DNA from 2 places in the Paenibacillus sp. Leaf72 genome. Region 2 is predicted to be linked to the other one. Evidence: riboswitches for the same ligand, from Rfam matches in the RefSeq annotation. Region 2 holds a riboswitch; the other holds the start of a gene.

Region 1 (8,149 bases), on a different contig from region 2:
GGTTGTGTCAGTTGTGCTCATATAGCCTGAGTTCATAGTGGTGCCAGTTAATTGGCTTGCACCACTGGACGAGCTTCGCATCATCGATTGCACCTTGTCAAATACATATGGTGTCGAATCAATAATTCGCTCCAGCAAATGCGTGTTGTTGTCGAGCGGCACGATTTTGACGCCTTGGGTGCCGACAACGAGGAAGGCAATTGGTGTAATGGATACGCCGCCGCCGCTTCCTCCGCCGAAAGGAGTTGCTACGGTAGCTTTGTGACTGTCATCGGAGCTGCTGGACGAAGCCGAGCTGTCACCGCTGAACCGCATATCACTACCTCCGGCTACAAAACCGAAGCCAACTTTACTGATCGGCATAATAATGCTGCCGTCTGGCGTTTGCACAGGGTCGCCTACAATCGTATTGACGTCGACCATTTCTTTAATATTTTCCATTGCTGTCTGCATAAGGCCCTGTATTGGATGCTCTTGCACAACATCTCCTCCTAATTGTCCAAATCAATTTAACGCAGGCTACGCTAATAATGTTTCCCGCGGCCGCGTATTGTATGTAATTAAAAAAAAGCAAAACCACGCCCCTTTTGAAGGAGGTGGTTTTGCTTGCCCATGAAATATTTAGCTATGCTCATCCATTATTTAAACAATATATGGTGCCACACATGAATGCCGTGCGAGCCTTTTTTGAGTCTCAGCAGCAAAGCCAGCCAAGATCTCACCGCATGGAACATGCTGAGCTTAGCCGTACAATGCCATTCCGTCTGAAAATAAGTTCCTTGGTATACCGGCTGCACCTGGAGCACCGGATCGGCTTTAAGCAGCACGAATTGTGAAATGACGCCCAGCATCGTCGTTTTAATCGACCATACTGCCCCCGTCGTCATGGCCGTCCACATCGCGTCTCCAACGCCTACCGTTGTCGACCATTTCCATTCGGTCAATTGCACCTTTTTCAGCAGCTGCTTGACCCAGCCTCGCAAATTATCGGTAACTTCCACCGCATGCTTCAGTTTTTCTATAAACCGCTGTACATTTTCGGCGTCAATTTTCCCCTGCTGCTCTTTGGAATGCTGTACGCCCGCACGGTTGGTACTAATTTGCTCATGCAGCCGAATCATGGCCCCCTGCAATTTCATCTGCGGGATCTTCACCTTATAGTGCAGCAGCCCGTACAGCCCTACAATTCGCACATCGATATGGTCAAGCTCGCCCTTCCTAGTCAGCTTTCCATATACACGCACCGGCGAAGCAAGGGCCAGCAGCAATAAGAACAAAAAAAAGAGACCTGCCGCCGTCATCAAGCCGTAAAGGTTTCCGGGCATTTTGCTTCCTCCGTTTTCCTATTATGGATTGAATATAGTATGACCCGGCGGTCAAATCTCATTCTCTGCAAGCTTGATTAATTCGGCGGAATCTCGTCAATGGTCATTTGCCGCTCGCCGATGCGTTCAAACAGCATTTGCGTCTGTTCTTCAAGGGCGTCTTCTACATCGATGTGCTTCGGCTCTGGCAAAGCTTTAATGCTCGACAAGCCGAAATAATCGAGGAACGCTTTGGTCGTGCCGTACAAAATAGGACGTCCTATTGCTTCCGCGCGGCCCACCTCTTCAATTAAATCTTTAGAGACGAGCGACTGAATCGCTCTATCGGTTTTGACACCGCGAATTTCCTCGATATCAATTCGGGTAATCGGCTGGCGGTAGGCAACGATTGATAACGTCTCCAGCGCTGCCTGCGACAGCTGCGAACGTGTTGGCGTATAGGCCATCCGCTCAAAATAAGCTGCGTGATCAGGATGCGTCGTCAACCGATAAGCACCAGCAACCTCCGTTACCTGAACGCCCCGCTCCTCACGCGCCAAATCCCGGTGCAGCTCATACACCAAATCGGCAGCAAGCTCGGCATCAAACTGCATAATATCAGCAATTTGCCGCTTCGTCAGTCCTTCATCTCCTGCCATGAACAGCAGGCCCTCAATAATCGACTTCAACTTCTGATAATCCACTGTCCTCTGCATCCCCTCTCCAATGAATGACAATATCATCAAACAGCTGATGCTGAAAACAACGAATATGCTTCATCTTCATCAACTCCAAAATCGCCAAAAACGTTACGACGATTTCATGCTTGTCCATATTTTCACGAATCAGCTTTGAAAACTGCACCGTCTCATACTGCCGCAGTACTTCAACAATGTCGCGAATCCGATCCTTTACGGAAATTTCGTCCCGCTGCACGGTCGCCACAAATTGGCGCCTCGCTGCCTTTTTGAGCGCACGCTGAAAAGCCGCTACCAGATCAGACACATGCAGGCCCTCAAGCGGGTTAATGTCCTGCTCCTGCAAAAAGGGGGTCATGTCCTCCGGCTCACGCGAAAAAACGAGGCTCCGCTGCGTTTCCTTCTCGCGCAGCTGCTCGGCAATTTGCTTGAATTTGCGGTATTCCACGAGCTTCTGAATGAGCTCATCACGAGGATCAAGGCCATCATCCGGCCAGTCCTCATATTCTTCCTCAAACACGGGCGGCTTCGGCAGCAGCTGCCTGCTCTTGATGGCCAGCAGCGTAGCTGCCATCACCAAAAACTCGCTGGTCACCTCAAGCTCCATCTCCGTCATTGCGTTCAAATAGTCCATATACTGATCTGTAATCTCATTGATCGATACCTCATGAATATCGATTTCTGCTTTATCAATCAAATGCAGCAGCAAATCCAGAGGCCCTTCGAAAGATTCCAGCTTGTAAAGCACTGACACTGCCATTTCCTCCCGACTAATCTTCCGATAAAATCGCTGCGCCACCCGTAAGCGTAAACAGCTGCTGCCAACACACACTAGCGGCATCCATCCGTTACGCTGAAAATATAGAAAGGCCTCTTCTCAGAGGCCCATCTCGCGAGCTGCAAGCCTTAAGCTTAATTATGCAGCAATTTTGTCAAATTAGCCATCTCTATTGCACTAGCAGCTGCTTCATACCCTTTATTTCCAGCTTTTGTTCCTGCGCGTTCAATCGCTTGCTCGATGGAATCAACCGTCAATACGCCAAAAATCGTCGGTACGCCCGTTTTCAAGCCAACAGCCGCTACCCCTTTGGCCGCCTCATTGCACACATAATCAAAATGCGGCGTTGATCCTCTAATAACGGCGCCAAGCGTAATAACCGCATCGTATTTGCCGCTCTCTGCCATTTTTTGCGCGATAAGCGGAATTTCAAAAGCTCCTGGCACCCAAGCAACCTCAACCTCATTATCCAAAGCGCCATGGCGTTTAAACGCATCAAGCGCTCCGCTCAGCAGCTTGCCGGCAATAAATTCGTTAAACCTTCCAACAACGATTCCGTAACGCAAGCCTTCCGATACTAAATGTCCCTCATATACATGCGGCATAATTAAATTCCTCCCAAATGGTTTTTATAATATTTTTAATATTACTGTTGTTCCTGGTTTTGATCCTGAAAATCGAACAGATGGCCCAGCTTCGCCTGCTTCGTCCGCAAATAACGATCATTGTCCTTATTCGCTTCCATTTGAATCGGCACACGCTCGGTGACTTCAAGGCCATAGCCTTCCAGCCCTTTAATTTTGCGCGGGTTGTTGGTGAGCAGGCGCATTTTGCGAATGCCGAGATCGCGCAAAATTTGTGCGCCAATACCGTAGTCCCGCAAGTCCGGCGCAAATCCAAGCTGCAAATTGGCATCGACCGTATCCAGCCCCTGCTCCTGAAGCACATAAGCTTTCAGCTTGTTGATCAGACCGATTCCGCGTCCTTCCTGGCGCATATAGAGCAGCACGCCATTGCCCGCTTCCTCAATTTGCGACAGCGCTGCCGCAAGCTGCGGCCCGCAATCACAACGATGCGAATGGAACACATCGCCCGTCAAGCATTCCGAGTGCACGCGCACAAGCAGCGGAGTTCCTGGATCAATCTCGCCTTTGACAAAAGCAACATGCTCCTTGCCGTCTACATCATTCGTAAAACCAATCGCTTTAAAATCGCCGAAATCCGTTGGCATATTAACCTCAACGACACGCTCGACGAGCTTTTCCTTCGCATTGCGGTATATAATCAGCTCTTGGATTGTAATAAGCTTGAGATCATGCTCATGCTTAAACGCCACGAGATCCGGCAATCTTGCCATCGTGCCATCTTCATTAATGACCTCGCAAATGACCGCTGCCGGTTCCGAGCCGCACATCAGGGCCAGATCGATACCTGCCTCTGTATGGCCTGCCCGTCTGAGCACACCGCCATCTTTCGCAATTAGCGGGAAAATGTGGCCCGGCTTGCGGAAATCTGCCGCCTTCGTGTTCGGGTCAATGAGCGACTTGACCGTCTCGGAGCGCTCATGCGCGGAGATGCCGGTCGTTGTGGAAATATGGTCAACGGAAACGGTAAACGCCGTTCCATGAAAATCCGTGTTGCGCGCTACCATCGGCGGCAGCTCCAATTGCTCCGCCCGCTCTGCGGTAATCGGAACACACACAAGCCCCCGCGCCTTTGTAATCATAAAATTGATGACTTCAGGCGTCGCCATGGAGGCCAGCGCAATGAGGTCGCCCTCATTTTCCCGATCCTCATCATCTACAACGATAACGGGCTTGCCAAGCAGCAAATCCTCAAGCGCTTCCTCAATCGTATTGAACAAAGATTTCTCTAAAGGCTGATCCTGCTGTCCCATAAAGCTTCCCTCCCTGATCATTCACCACTTCAACTAGCCACTACCTGGTTATTACATAAATCCATTTTCACTTAAAAAAGCAGCGCTCAGCTTTGCTCCGCCAGCCTTGCCGGCTTTGCCGCCGGAAGCCGCACCAGCCTCGCGTGCTGGCTTGAAATGCAGCAAATGCTCCACATATTTGCCAATCATATCGCATTCGATATTAACCGAATCGCCTATGCGCTTATCCAGTAATGCCGTTTCTCCCAGCGTATGTGGGATGACCGACACCGAGAAGCCAGAATCATTCGTCCCGACAACCGTCAAGCTGATGCCATCAATAGCGATCGAACCTTTAGGAATGACATATTTCAGCGTTGCCGCATCATGGAGCTTTATGCTGAATATGACAGCATTAGCGTCGGTTTCCCTTTTGGCAATGATGCCTGTACCGTCAATATGCCCCTGCACCATATGACCGCCGAAGCGCCCTCCTGCCAGCATCGCCCGCTCCAGGTTGACCTGCTCCCCGGGCTTCAGCTGGTGAAGATTGGAGCGCCGGTACGTTTCTGGCATTACATCGGCATCAAAGGTGCTGCCTGTAAAGGAGATGACTGTCAGACAAACGCCGTTTACCGCTATGCTGTCACCCAGCGCTACGCCTTCGAGAACGCGGGAAGCAGCAATCGTTACTACCATAGCCTCACCCTGCTTGACCACCCGTTTCAGCTTACCGACTTCTTCAATCAGACCTGTAAACACGGCCAGCCCTCCTCTCTAAACATCGCGATAGACAGGGTAGCCGCTAATGCAAATATCAGCTCCCGCTTGTTCCACCTGCATACGCTCCAGCTCAATAGCCTGTGCCATTTTCTCGAAGCCTTCAAAATCAAAGGTGCCGGGAGCGGCTGCCCCGCCAATAATTTTAGGTGCCATATAAAGCATGATTTTGTCGATGAGTCCGGCTGTCAGCATCGCGCCATTAAGCTTGCCGCCACCTTCCAGCAAAACCGAACCAATTTCCAGCTCGCCAAGCTTTCTCATCGCTTCTGGCAAATCCACCTGCTTGCCAGTGCCTGCCCGAATGAGCTCAACGCCAGCTGCCAGCAGCTCCTGCGCCTTGGCATCATCCGCCTGCTCAGTTGCGATGACGATCGTCCTTGCCGTCCGATCCGTCACCACACGCGCGGTAAGCGGCAGCTTAAGGCTGCTGTCGATGACTATACGCACCGGATGCAGCGCCGGAACGTCCGCTCTCGTCGTCAGCTGCGGATCATCGGCAAGCACGGTGCCGATACCGACCATGATGCCCATATGCTGATGGCGCAGCGTGTGCACCTGCTCCCTTGCCGCACTGCCCGTTACCCATCTGCTGTCGCCGGTGCGGGAAGCGATTTTGCCGTCGAGCGTGCTCGCTGTCTTAAGGGTGACAAACGGCAGCTTCGTCGTAATGTATTTGTTGAATTTCTCATTCATTTGGTTGGAGCGGTCTCCGAGAAGGCCTACTTCAACCTCAATGCCGCATTCCTTCAGCCGTTCAAGGCCACGCCCAGCTACCTGCGGGTTCGGATCGGTCGTAGCCACGACTACCCGTGCGACCTTGGCATCAATTAGCCGTTCGCAGCAAGGAGGCGTCTTGCCAAAATGGCTGCAAGGCTCCAGCGTCACATAAGCGGTGGCGCCTTCCGCTTCCTCTCCCGCCATTTGCAGCGCATGCACCTCGGCATGCCCGGTTCCCCGCTTGAGATGCGTGCCAAGGCCAATAATCCGGCCATCCTTTACAACGACGCAGCCGACGACGGGATTAATATCCGTCTGCCCCGCCGCTTTCTCTGCCATATCCAGTGCCAAGCTCATATAATAACTGTCATTCAAAATATCCATGAACGCAAAAAACCTCCATTAGCAACATAGCCAACGGAGATGAGAGTATACCTTAGAGACCCGCTTTCAAGTACACAAATAATCGATTTTAACAGACCTAATTGCCCAGCAAAAAAAAGTGCAAGCAAATAAGCATGAAATCACGCCTTGAAAGTGTCTCCTTCTCCCATCCAGACTGTACTGTCGGTCCCGGAATTGCACCAGGTCAGCCGTATACAAACCGCTCATGCGTTCACACGCTCTGAATGGAATGTACACGGGTCACGGACTGACAGGCAGCAGCTATGTCGCTTCATCGTTCAAAGCGCTTAGACAGCCTCCTGATCACCGCCGGTTGGGAATTTCACCCGACCCCGAAGGAAAGTCACTGTATTATTTTTATAAAATATTGGTCACTTACTTTTAAAATGTAACTCTGATGAAATGTTACCACCGCAAAATTGAAAAAGCAAGAAATTTCGATTTTAATTCTCAGGTTAGCAGCCACACTGTCCTATTCTTTTGTAAAAAAGCCGCTTGTTTTTCCGACGAATCGAAAAAACAAACGGCCTTCCCGCAACGATTAAACCGTTACGATTTCAACTTTTTCCATTTTTTCGCCTTGGCGGAACGTGTCAACATGCTCCATGCCTTTAGCGACTTTGCCAAATACAGTGTGTCCGCCATCCAAATGCGGCTGTGGAGCATAGCCGATGTAGAATTGGCTTCCGCCTGTGTTGCGTCCAGCATGTGCCATTGCAAGCGTACCGCGCTCATGCTTATTCGGGTTGATTTCACAGTTGATTGTGTAGCCAGGTCCGCCAGTGCCGTTGCCTGTAGGGCAGCCGCCTTGAGCAACGAAGCCCGGAATTACGCGGTGGAAAGTCAAACCATTATAAAAACCATCGTTTGCAAGCTTCTCAAAGTTTGCAACTGTGTTAGGCGCATCTTGATCAAAAAGGTCAATAATAACCTCTGCTCCGTTTGCCATTGTAATTTTCGCTTGTTTTGCCATCTATTAAACATCTACCTTTCTATATCCGAATAAGACTACGTTACCAAATTTAACCCTTATTTCGCAAGGGCTGTTTTGCGAAGTCTTGCCGGAAGCAAGTCATTGCCGACAATATTGTCCAAAGATTCGCGCTGAACGACGAGATCAGACACGCCATCTTTGACAAATACGACGGCTGGACGGCGGAAACGGTTGTAGTTGCTCGCCATCGAATAATTATAAGCGCCCGTGCAAAATACTGCAAGCAGATCGCCGCTGTTTGCTTTCGGCAATTCCAGATCAATAATGAGCTTGTCGCCGCTTTCGCAAGCTTTGCCCGCTACGGTAACGGTCTCTTCGTTCGCTTCGTTCGCACGATTCGCTAGCATCGCTTCATAAACGGATTGATACAGCGCCGGACGCGGGTTATCCATCATGCCGCCGTCTACAGCGATATATTTGCGCACGCCTGGTATTTCTTTGCTCGTTCCAACGGTATAAAGCGTTGTGCCTGCATCGCCAACCATGCTGCGGCCTGGCTCAACCCAAATTTCAGGAAGCGGGAAATCCGCTGCCGTAAAGCTGGAAATAAGCGTATCCGTGATCGCTGCCACGTATTGAGCAACTGGAAGCGGG
Region 2 (8,149 bases):
GTGAGCAAACTCCTTGTCACCATCGCCCTGTTCCAGTTGAGTGACAATAAAATATTCCTCATCACCTTCCGCCACTGACGGTCCCTCTTGAAGTACTCCTGCAGCTTGCTCCGACATTTCGATGGCGCCTTTCAAAAGTCTTTGCATCCTTTGTATTCTAATCTGTTCCATCTCTAGTTCATGCAGTTTCTGTTCGAGCAGTTCTATGAACAGAGGAGTGTTCTGATTCTGAATAAACCCTTTGATTTCCTGTAGGGAGCTCCCCGCTTTTTTCAGTACATTGATAATATCCAGTACGTAACATTGCTGAACGGAGTAATAACGATAACCTTTTGAGTTTACATATTCTGGTTTTAAAAGCCCGATCTCATCATAATGAAACAGGGTATGTTTGGTAACCCCGCAAGTTTTGGCAAATTCGCTGGTCGTAAGATATAAGCTGCGGCTCTCGGACATCGTTCATTCCTCCGTTATAAGCTAACAAAATGAATCAACCATCAACCCTATTGTAGCCTAACAATTTAGGCTTGACTATGGGGTAACCCGATACTTTAGTGTTTGAAGCAAGTTAACTTGTATTCATGGAGGAATAACATGTCTAAATTCAAACGTTGGTTGGTTCTGGTTATCGTTTCAAGCGCACTTTTACTTATTGTGATGGATATGACCATCCTGTATACGGCATTGCCCAGCTTAACCCACGATCTCGGTGCGTCCGCTTCGGAAAAATTGTGGATTTTGAATGGCTATTCGCTCGTTATGGCGGGCCTGCTTCCTGCAATGGGAACGTTAGGCGACCGCTGGGGGCATAAAAAAATCTTTTCTGCCGGCTTGCTCGTCTTTACTGCAGCTTCATTACTTGCCGCTTTTTCTCCCGCTCCCTATGTGCTAGTGGCGGGACGGGTTCTGCTTGCCATCGGAGCATCCATGATGATGCCTGCCACATTGTCGATTATCAGAATTACCTTTACAGATGGACGCGAGCTTGGATTGGCAATCGGCATTTGGGGCTCTGTTGCTTCTGGAGGTGCAGGGCTAGGTCCCATCGTAGGTGGACTTCTTCTGGAGCATTTCTGGTGGGGTTCAGTGTTTTTAATTAACCTTCCTATTGCCATTATTGCACTTGTATTGACACTGCTATATGTGCCAAATCATCCGGGCAATAAAGAAAAGAAGTGGGATTTAATTAGTTCGATTCAAATTATGATAGCGATGGTAGCGATTATCTATTCCATTAAGGAGTTTGCTCGGCGCGAAGGGTCGCTGACTTTTGCGGTCATAGGGGCTGTTATCGGCATCGTGGCTTTAATCATCTTTATTCGTCGGCAAAATAGAAATGAAAATCCACTTATTGATCTTTCGCTATTTAAAATAAATGGTTTCTCGGCTGCATTTATTACGGCTTTGGTAGGTACATTTGCGCAGATGGGGGTTCAGTATATGGTGACCCAGCGTCTTCAACTGGTGGAAGGCCTGAGTCCGCTTCTAGCGGGGCTGTATACGTTAAGCATACCGCTAGCAGCACTCATTGCTGGTCCGCTGACTGGATCGATTCTGCATCGCTATGATGTCATTCGTATTAAGAGCGCCGCCCTTCTAATCGCGGCACTGGGAATGGGTGTGTATCTTCTGCAATTTGATTCGGGCATTGCCGGGCAGATTGTTGGACTGGCTCTCCTTGGTGCAGGCCTAGGAGCAGGGATGACAGCAGCATCGCATTCTATTATGAGCTATGCTCCCCCTGAGAAAGCGGGTATGGCTGCATCGATTGAGGAAGTAGCCTATGAGATGGGCGGAGCGTCGGGTATTGCGATCATCGGAAGTATGTCAGGCCTTGTATACACTTTGACTATGAAAATCCCTGCTGGACTCCAAGTTCCAGGTAATGTGAAAGACAGTTTGGATGAAGCGCTTCTAGTTGCAGAAGGATTGCCTGCACAGGCTGCCGAGGCGCTAAAAGCAGCAGGCCGTGCTGCTTTTGATCAGTCCTTTTTCACGATTATTGCGGGTGTTACCTTATTTTTAGTGGCAGCTTCGGTAAGCGTTGGTTTGACAAGAACGCGTTCTAAGAAAAGAAGCTCCGCTCGGTCCTGATCCGGTTAAGCAGCAAGGCATGGTTATTAATTGGGACGAGGGGAGGGTTCGTAGATGATTAATCAAATAATAGTGATTGTATGCATGTTAGGCGGGATCGCCTATTTCATTCTTGCAGGCAGAAACATCATTAAAGAAGACAGCAAGCAGCATGATTTGCTGCTTGAAAAGTTAAAGCAAAGGGACGAGGAACGGATGAGGGTTGGTAGAAATTTGGTCGAGGAATAGATGAAAACCAAGAAAAGAGGTCGGAAAAATAAAATTTTAATCGGAAATGCAAATTTTCCATGCAAATAGACTATTCAAACTGTAATCTTTTGTGTTACAATACGATTTAATCGAATATGAATCTTCAGGGCAGGGTGCAATTCCCTACCGGCGGTAAGGATGCGTTCGGAGCATCCAGAGCCCGCGACTCCTAGCTGCTTGCAGCCGGGACTGATCTGGTGAGAATCCAGAGCCGACGGTATAGTCCGGACGGGAGAAGATCAGAACCAGCTTGTTAAATGACATTCATTTATCAGGTTTGTTGATGATGCCCTTGTCAGTTTACTGACAGGGGCATTGTTTCTTTTTCATAGTGAAAAGAAGGTTCAATTCAAAACTTTCTCAGGAGGTTTTTGAATTGCAGAACACATTAGAGCTGGCTAGCGAGAAAGCGGGCTGGCGAACATCACGCATTGCAGGCATTAACGGGATATGGTATGTGGCGCTTGGCGCGACACTTTGGGGTCTTGACCCGCTGTTCCGTATTTTATTGCTCAAAAGCTTTACCTCGGCGCAAATTGTATTTATTGAGCATATTTTGCTCGCTTTTTACGCAGTCCCCGTATTGTTTAAATTCCGCCGTACATTAGTCGGCAAGCTGTCAATTGGCGTCATTGGGGCGCTGCTGTTCATTTCCTGGGGCGGCTCAGCTGTAGCGACGGTGTTGTTCACCGCAGCCTTCTCGCATGGCAGCGCGAATGCGGTGCTCCTGCTTCAGAAGCTCCAGCCGTTATTTGCGATTTTGCTCGCCAGAGTTTTGCTGAAGGAAAAGCTGCCGCGGAAGTTTTTCGTCTTTTTGCTGGCGGCGCTCGCAGGCACCTATTTGCTGACCTTCGGGTTCGGCTCGCCGTTAGTTGGCCTGCATGATCTTGCTTTGCTCAGCTGCCTGTTCTCGATCATCGCGGCGGCATTGTGGGGCGGTTCGACCGTCATGGGCAAATATTTGCTGCAAAAGAAATTGTCCTTTTCCATTGTGACGTCCCTCAGGTTTCTGCTTGCCCTGCCGCTGCTCAGCGTTATTTTGCTGGCAAGCGGCGACGCGTGGAGCCTCAATGCTGAGGGCAGCCAATTGTCGCTGATTGCCGTCAATTTATTGTTTCAAGCCTTTTTCCCAGGCTTAATCAGCATGCTTCTGTATTACAAAGGGCTTTCCTCAACTAAAGCTGTATACGCGACGCTTGCTGAGCTTTCCTTCCCTGCCGTCGGCGTATTGATTAACTGGCTCGTATTTGGCCAGACGCTGACGTTAGGGCAGCTTAGCGGCTTCCTGCTCATTTGGCTGACCTTATGGCTTATGAGCCGCAGCAGCAATGAACAGGCTGTTCAGCAGCCACAAGCTGCCGCTTAAATCCAGCACATTCATAGCCCCCTTCATTCCCAATGTCTTCATCGTATATCGTTGCTTCGTGCACCATATACTGTTTAGAGGGGAATGAAAGGGGTTGGCTTTTTTATGGAACTATTCACCGTTACGCTGCCTTCCAAGCTTCAATCTACGGCAGCTGGATTAGCGGCCTTAATGGCGCAATATACGAATGAGGATCTACATATTGAAGCAGCATCACAGGGGCGTTTGGTGCAGTTCGAGCTGCAGCCTGCGGGCAGCATTATGTGCCAGTCGGCAACGCCTTATTTTCAACTGAATAAGCATGGAGAAATGCTGTACCACAGTGCAGCCAAAGCGCTTGCTGAATTTGTTGTAACCAATTTGGAATCGGAAATGCTCATCAGCATCATTAAGAAAAAATATCAGGGCGGCCATTCCACGGACATCTCCGTTATCGAAAAATATTGCAGCCAGCTGATGCAGGATACCGATCTGGATGGCTTGAATGCCAAGTTTCTGGATGCGGACAGAAAGCGCCGCAAGCTTAAGGTAGCCGAGGAAATCGAACTGTATTTAAGTGAAAATACACAGCTCGACCTTGGCGGTATCGCCACCTTCAGACTTCATGGATATCGTCACGAGCTAGGCGATATTGTGGAATATGCCTTGGATGAATATGTGCTGGATAAGCAATATCAGGAGTTTATTTCGCTGCTCAAATATTTTGTTGGGCTGCAGCAATCGAAGGTCGCCATGGTCCATTTGGTTCATAAAGGCAACCATGAATTTATTTTGTATAATGACAAATTTCAATTGTTTGAGCCGAAGCCGCATTCCGATCGCTTGGTAGCCGAAATGCTGGAAACGGAAATGAACATTGAGGATATGGTCATCAGCTCGCTAATTGCTGCATCACCGAAGCAAATTGTCGTTCATACGCAGCAGGTCGATATGCAGGTCATTCGGACGATTGAAACGATTTTTGACAACCGGGTGTCGGTGTGCAATGATTGCGTGTTGTGCTCCCACGCAATGGGGGAATGGAATGATGGTGTTACTCAGCCTTAAAATAAATCAGTAATATGAATCAGCATTATGAACTAGCCAAATAAACTAGCTGCAGGCTCGCCGATCAACGGCGAGTTTTTTTCACTTCCTACATAAAAAATACAAAAATGTGTATTACACTATGACATAGAACTGTACTTAAAATCGGGAAGAAGGTAGCCGCATGACGACCGTACTCGTAGTAGATGACGATCCGCATATCCGCCAGCTGCTCCGTTTGTATTTGGAGGATGAAGGCATGGAGATTATAGAGCAAGGCAACGGAGCGGACGCATGGGATTATTTTTGCAATCATCCGGTTGATCTCATTATTCTGGACATTATGATGCCGAAGATGGATGGCTGGGAGCTTTGCCGCCGGGTGCGGGAAGCGGGGGACAAGCCGATTATGATGATTACCGCCAAAGGGGAGGCGCCGGAGCGAATTAAAGGCTTTCGGCTGGGCACCGACGATTATATGGTGAAGCCTTTTGACCCGATGGAGCTGGTCATGCGGGTGAAGGCGCTGCTGAAGCGGTACCGGATTTCAATCTCGCAAATCGTCAGGCTTGGCCAAGTGACGCTCGATAAAACAAGCTATCAAATCCGCTATAAGGATACGGGCTCAAGTGAGTCCATACCGCTCAAGGAATTTGAGCTGCTGTTTTTGCTGGCAAGCTATCCGGGCAAGCTGTTCAAGCGCGATGCGTTAATTGAGCAAATATGGGGCTACGATTACAAGGGCGACGAGCGGGCGGTGGATACGCATGTTAAACGTCTGAGGGAGCGTTTTGCCGCGTATGATCAGGATTTTAAAATCGTGACGATCTGGGGGCTTGGCTACCGGTTGGAGGTATACCGTGATTAAATCGCTGTATGTCCGCTTAATTTTGGTGTTTGTTGCATCGGTTTTGGCGAGCGTCGTTTTAAGCTTTTTCATGACCCATTTTTTATTTAGCTACAAGCTTCGTACCTACGTACAGGACAATTTAATCGCCAGCGGCAAAACGATAATTGAATCTTACAAACACTCTTATCCGAACAATTTGGATGCTTTAATGGAGGGGATTACTGCGCTGCCGATTTTTACCTTTATCGTTTATGACGAACAAGGCATACCGCTTCATGAAACCGATAAGGTTGCCAATCATAAGCTGCACGTAGAGGGGGAAAGTCTGCGCAGCGTGCTGAACGGCGGCGTTTACCGGGGCGGAATGGATAAAGATTATGACCGGCTCGTCGTAGGGCTTCCTTTTCAAATTGAAGGACATGCTTATGCCTTGTTTATAAAGCCTGAAACGAATGGCGTTGCCAATCTGGCTTTCGGCTATTTCCGCATGCAGCTTATTTTGGTGCTATTAGTCGGAACGCTTCTAGTTATCGTCACCTCCCGTTATATGGTGCGGCCTTTGAAGCATTTAACCTTGGCTACGCGCAAAATGGCAAAAGGCGATTTCAGCATCAGGCTTGCTACGAAACGCAAGGATGAGATCGGCGAGCTGACAGCAAGCTTCAATCAGATGGCGCAGGAGCTCGATTCGCTGGAGCGGGTGAGAAGGCAGTTCGTCTCGGACGTTTCTCATGAAATCCAGTCTCCGCTTACTTCGATTAAAGGCTTCACAATGGCGCTTAAGCAGAAAAAAATGGATGAGGAAAGCCGTCTCCGCCTGCTCACCATTATCGAGGAGGAAAGCGACCGCCTTTCCCGGCTGACACAGGATTTGCTCAAGCTGTCCGCGCTCGAGCAGGACCAAATTCAGCCGAATATGAGCCAATATCGCTTGGATGAGCAGCTTAAAGATGTCATGATTGCCAGCGAGCCGCTTTGGTTTTACAAGAACATTCAGCTCGATTTGGACCTGGAGCCCGTAACGATTTCGGCTGATGAAGATAAGCTGAGCCAGCTTTGGACGAACCTGCTGAGCAATGCGATTAAGTTCACTGGAGCTGGAGGCGTCATTGCGATTAACTTGTCGGTAAGCCAGCATAGCGTGACCGTGTCGGTTGCCGACAGTGGAGTGGGCATTCCGGAGGAGGAGCTACACCATATTTTCAAACCCTTTTATAAAATAGATCAAGCCCGCGAGCGTGCCGTTGGCGGAAATGGCATCGGCCTCTCGATCGTTAAGCGGATTGTCGAGCTCCATGCGGGGGAAATCAGGGTAGAGAGTACAGTGGGCAAAGGGACGACGATGACCGTTGTGCTGCCGCTCGCTCCACCAGATAAATCCAATTAGGGCAGACGGCGGCCCTGTACATAATTAGTACAAAATTACTCGTTATGATGAAGGAGGTTATACAGCGAGAGGAGAGATACACAGTGAATCGATTGACCAAATTTAGTTTGAAAAATAGCGTTGCCGTCATTTTATTATGCGCTTTGGTGCTAGGGTATGGCTTGTATGCCTCCACGCAAATTAAGCAGCAGACGTTTCCGGATTTGGATTTCCCGGCCGTATTCGTGCAGGCGGTTCAGCCCGGCGCCTCAACGGAGGAAATCGAGTCGGACGTTGCAAAGCCGATTGAAGACAATTTGAAGCGCGTGCAGGGCTATGAGTCGCTAACGAGCACCTCTTCTGAAAATGCAGCCAGCATTTTTATCCAGTTTCCCTTCGGCACCGACATGGACAAAAAATACAGCGAAGTTGAAGCTGAGGTGAACAAGCTGAAGCTGGCTGATAATGCGAGTGTAACGGTGCAGCGCTTGTCGGCAAATAGCCAGCCTATTTATCAAGCGGCTGTATTTGCTGCCGAAGGAGATTCGGCAAAGCTGGCTGATGAGCTGCAAAACAGCGTCGTTCCTGAGCTGCAAAAGCTAGCCGGAGTAGGAAACGTAACACTGAAGGGCGGTACGTCAAATGAGCTAAGCATTGTTGTAGATAAAAATAAAGCGGCGCAGCATGGCATTACGCTTAGCTCCATCCGCACGGTGCTTCAGTCGCTAGATTACGCCCTGCCACTGGGCTCGGTGTCGCAGGAGGAGACGGTCATACCGATCAGGCTGACCGGCAGCCTAGACAGCTTGAAGCAGCTTGAAGCGCTGAAGCTGACGGCAACGACTGGCGGCGGAGCCGCAGGTTCTGCAACAGGCAGTGCGAGTAGAGCGGGTGCAGGTGGCGTGGAGGGCAATCCAGGCGGAGCGGGTGCAGGTGCTATGCAGGGCAATGCAGGCAATCAAGCCGCTGCTGGCAGTGCCGCAGGTTCTGCATCAGGAAACGCTGTAGGCGCAGGAGCATCAAATGGTTCTGTAGCTTCAGGCGGCGTGGGTGCCGCAGCCGCTATCACGCTTGGTGATATTGCCGACATTAAGACGGTATCTGAGCAAAATGAAATTACCCGCTTTAATGGCGAGCCGAGCTTTGTAATTTCGATTCAGAAGACGCAGGATGCCAACACGGCGGATGTGTCTGACAA

Evidence for each region. Region 2 has a riboswitch for FMN ahead of ASF12_RS21980 (DMT family transporter). Riboswitches for the same ligand answer to the same signal wherever they lie in the genome.
Region 1: linked by a shared signal. The riboswitch ahead of ribD (bifunctional diaminohydroxyphosphoribosylaminopyrimidine deaminase/5-amino-6-(5-phosphoribosylamino)uracil reductase RibD) and the one ahead of ASF12_RS21980 (DMT family transporter) in region 2 are both predicted to bind FMN.

Annotation. Positions count from the first base shown of each region.
Region 1 is NZ_LMLV01000001.1:409,259-417,407, forward strand. It holds gene ytfJ (GerW family sporulation protein) at 1-480, opposite strand, end outside; gene ASF12_RS01805 (DUF2953 domain-containing protein) at 639-1,325, opposite strand; gene scpB (SMC-Scp complex subunit ScpB) at 1,403-2,008, opposite strand; gene ASF12_RS01815 (segregation and condensation protein A) at 1,977-2,756, opposite strand; gene ribH (6,7-dimethyl-8-ribityllumazine synthase) at 2,915-3,385, opposite strand; gene ASF12_RS01825 (bifunctional 3,4-dihydroxy-2-butanone-4-phosphate synthase/GTP cyclohydrolase II) at 3,427-4,677, opposite strand; gene ribE (riboflavin synthase) at 4,729-5,418, opposite strand; gene ribD (bifunctional diaminohydroxyphosphoribosylaminopyrimidine deaminase/5-amino-6-(5-phosphoribosylamino)uracil reductase RibD) at 5,434-6,540, opposite strand; FMN riboswitch at 6,695-6,905, opposite strand; gene ASF12_RS01840 (peptidylprolyl isomerase) at 7,103-7,534, opposite strand; gene lysA (diaminopimelate decarboxylase) at 7,591-8,149, opposite strand, start outside.
Region 2 is NZ_LMLV01000030.1:158,932-167,080, forward strand. It holds gene ASF12_RS21970 (MerR family transcriptional regulator) at 1-456, opposite strand, end outside; gene ASF12_RS21975 (MFS transporter) at 595-2,094, shown strand; gene ASF12_RS34675 (hypothetical protein) at 2,149-2,322, shown strand; FMN riboswitch at 2,439-2,587, shown strand; gene ASF12_RS21980 (DMT family transporter) at 2,720-3,709, shown strand; gene ASF12_RS21985 (putative sporulation protein YtxC) at 3,815-4,756, shown strand; gene ASF12_RS21990 (response regulator transcription factor) at 4,920-5,603, shown strand; gene ASF12_RS21995 (HAMP domain-containing sensor histidine kinase) at 5,596-6,972, shown strand; gene ASF12_RS22000 (efflux RND transporter permease subunit) at 7,056-8,149, shown strand, end outside.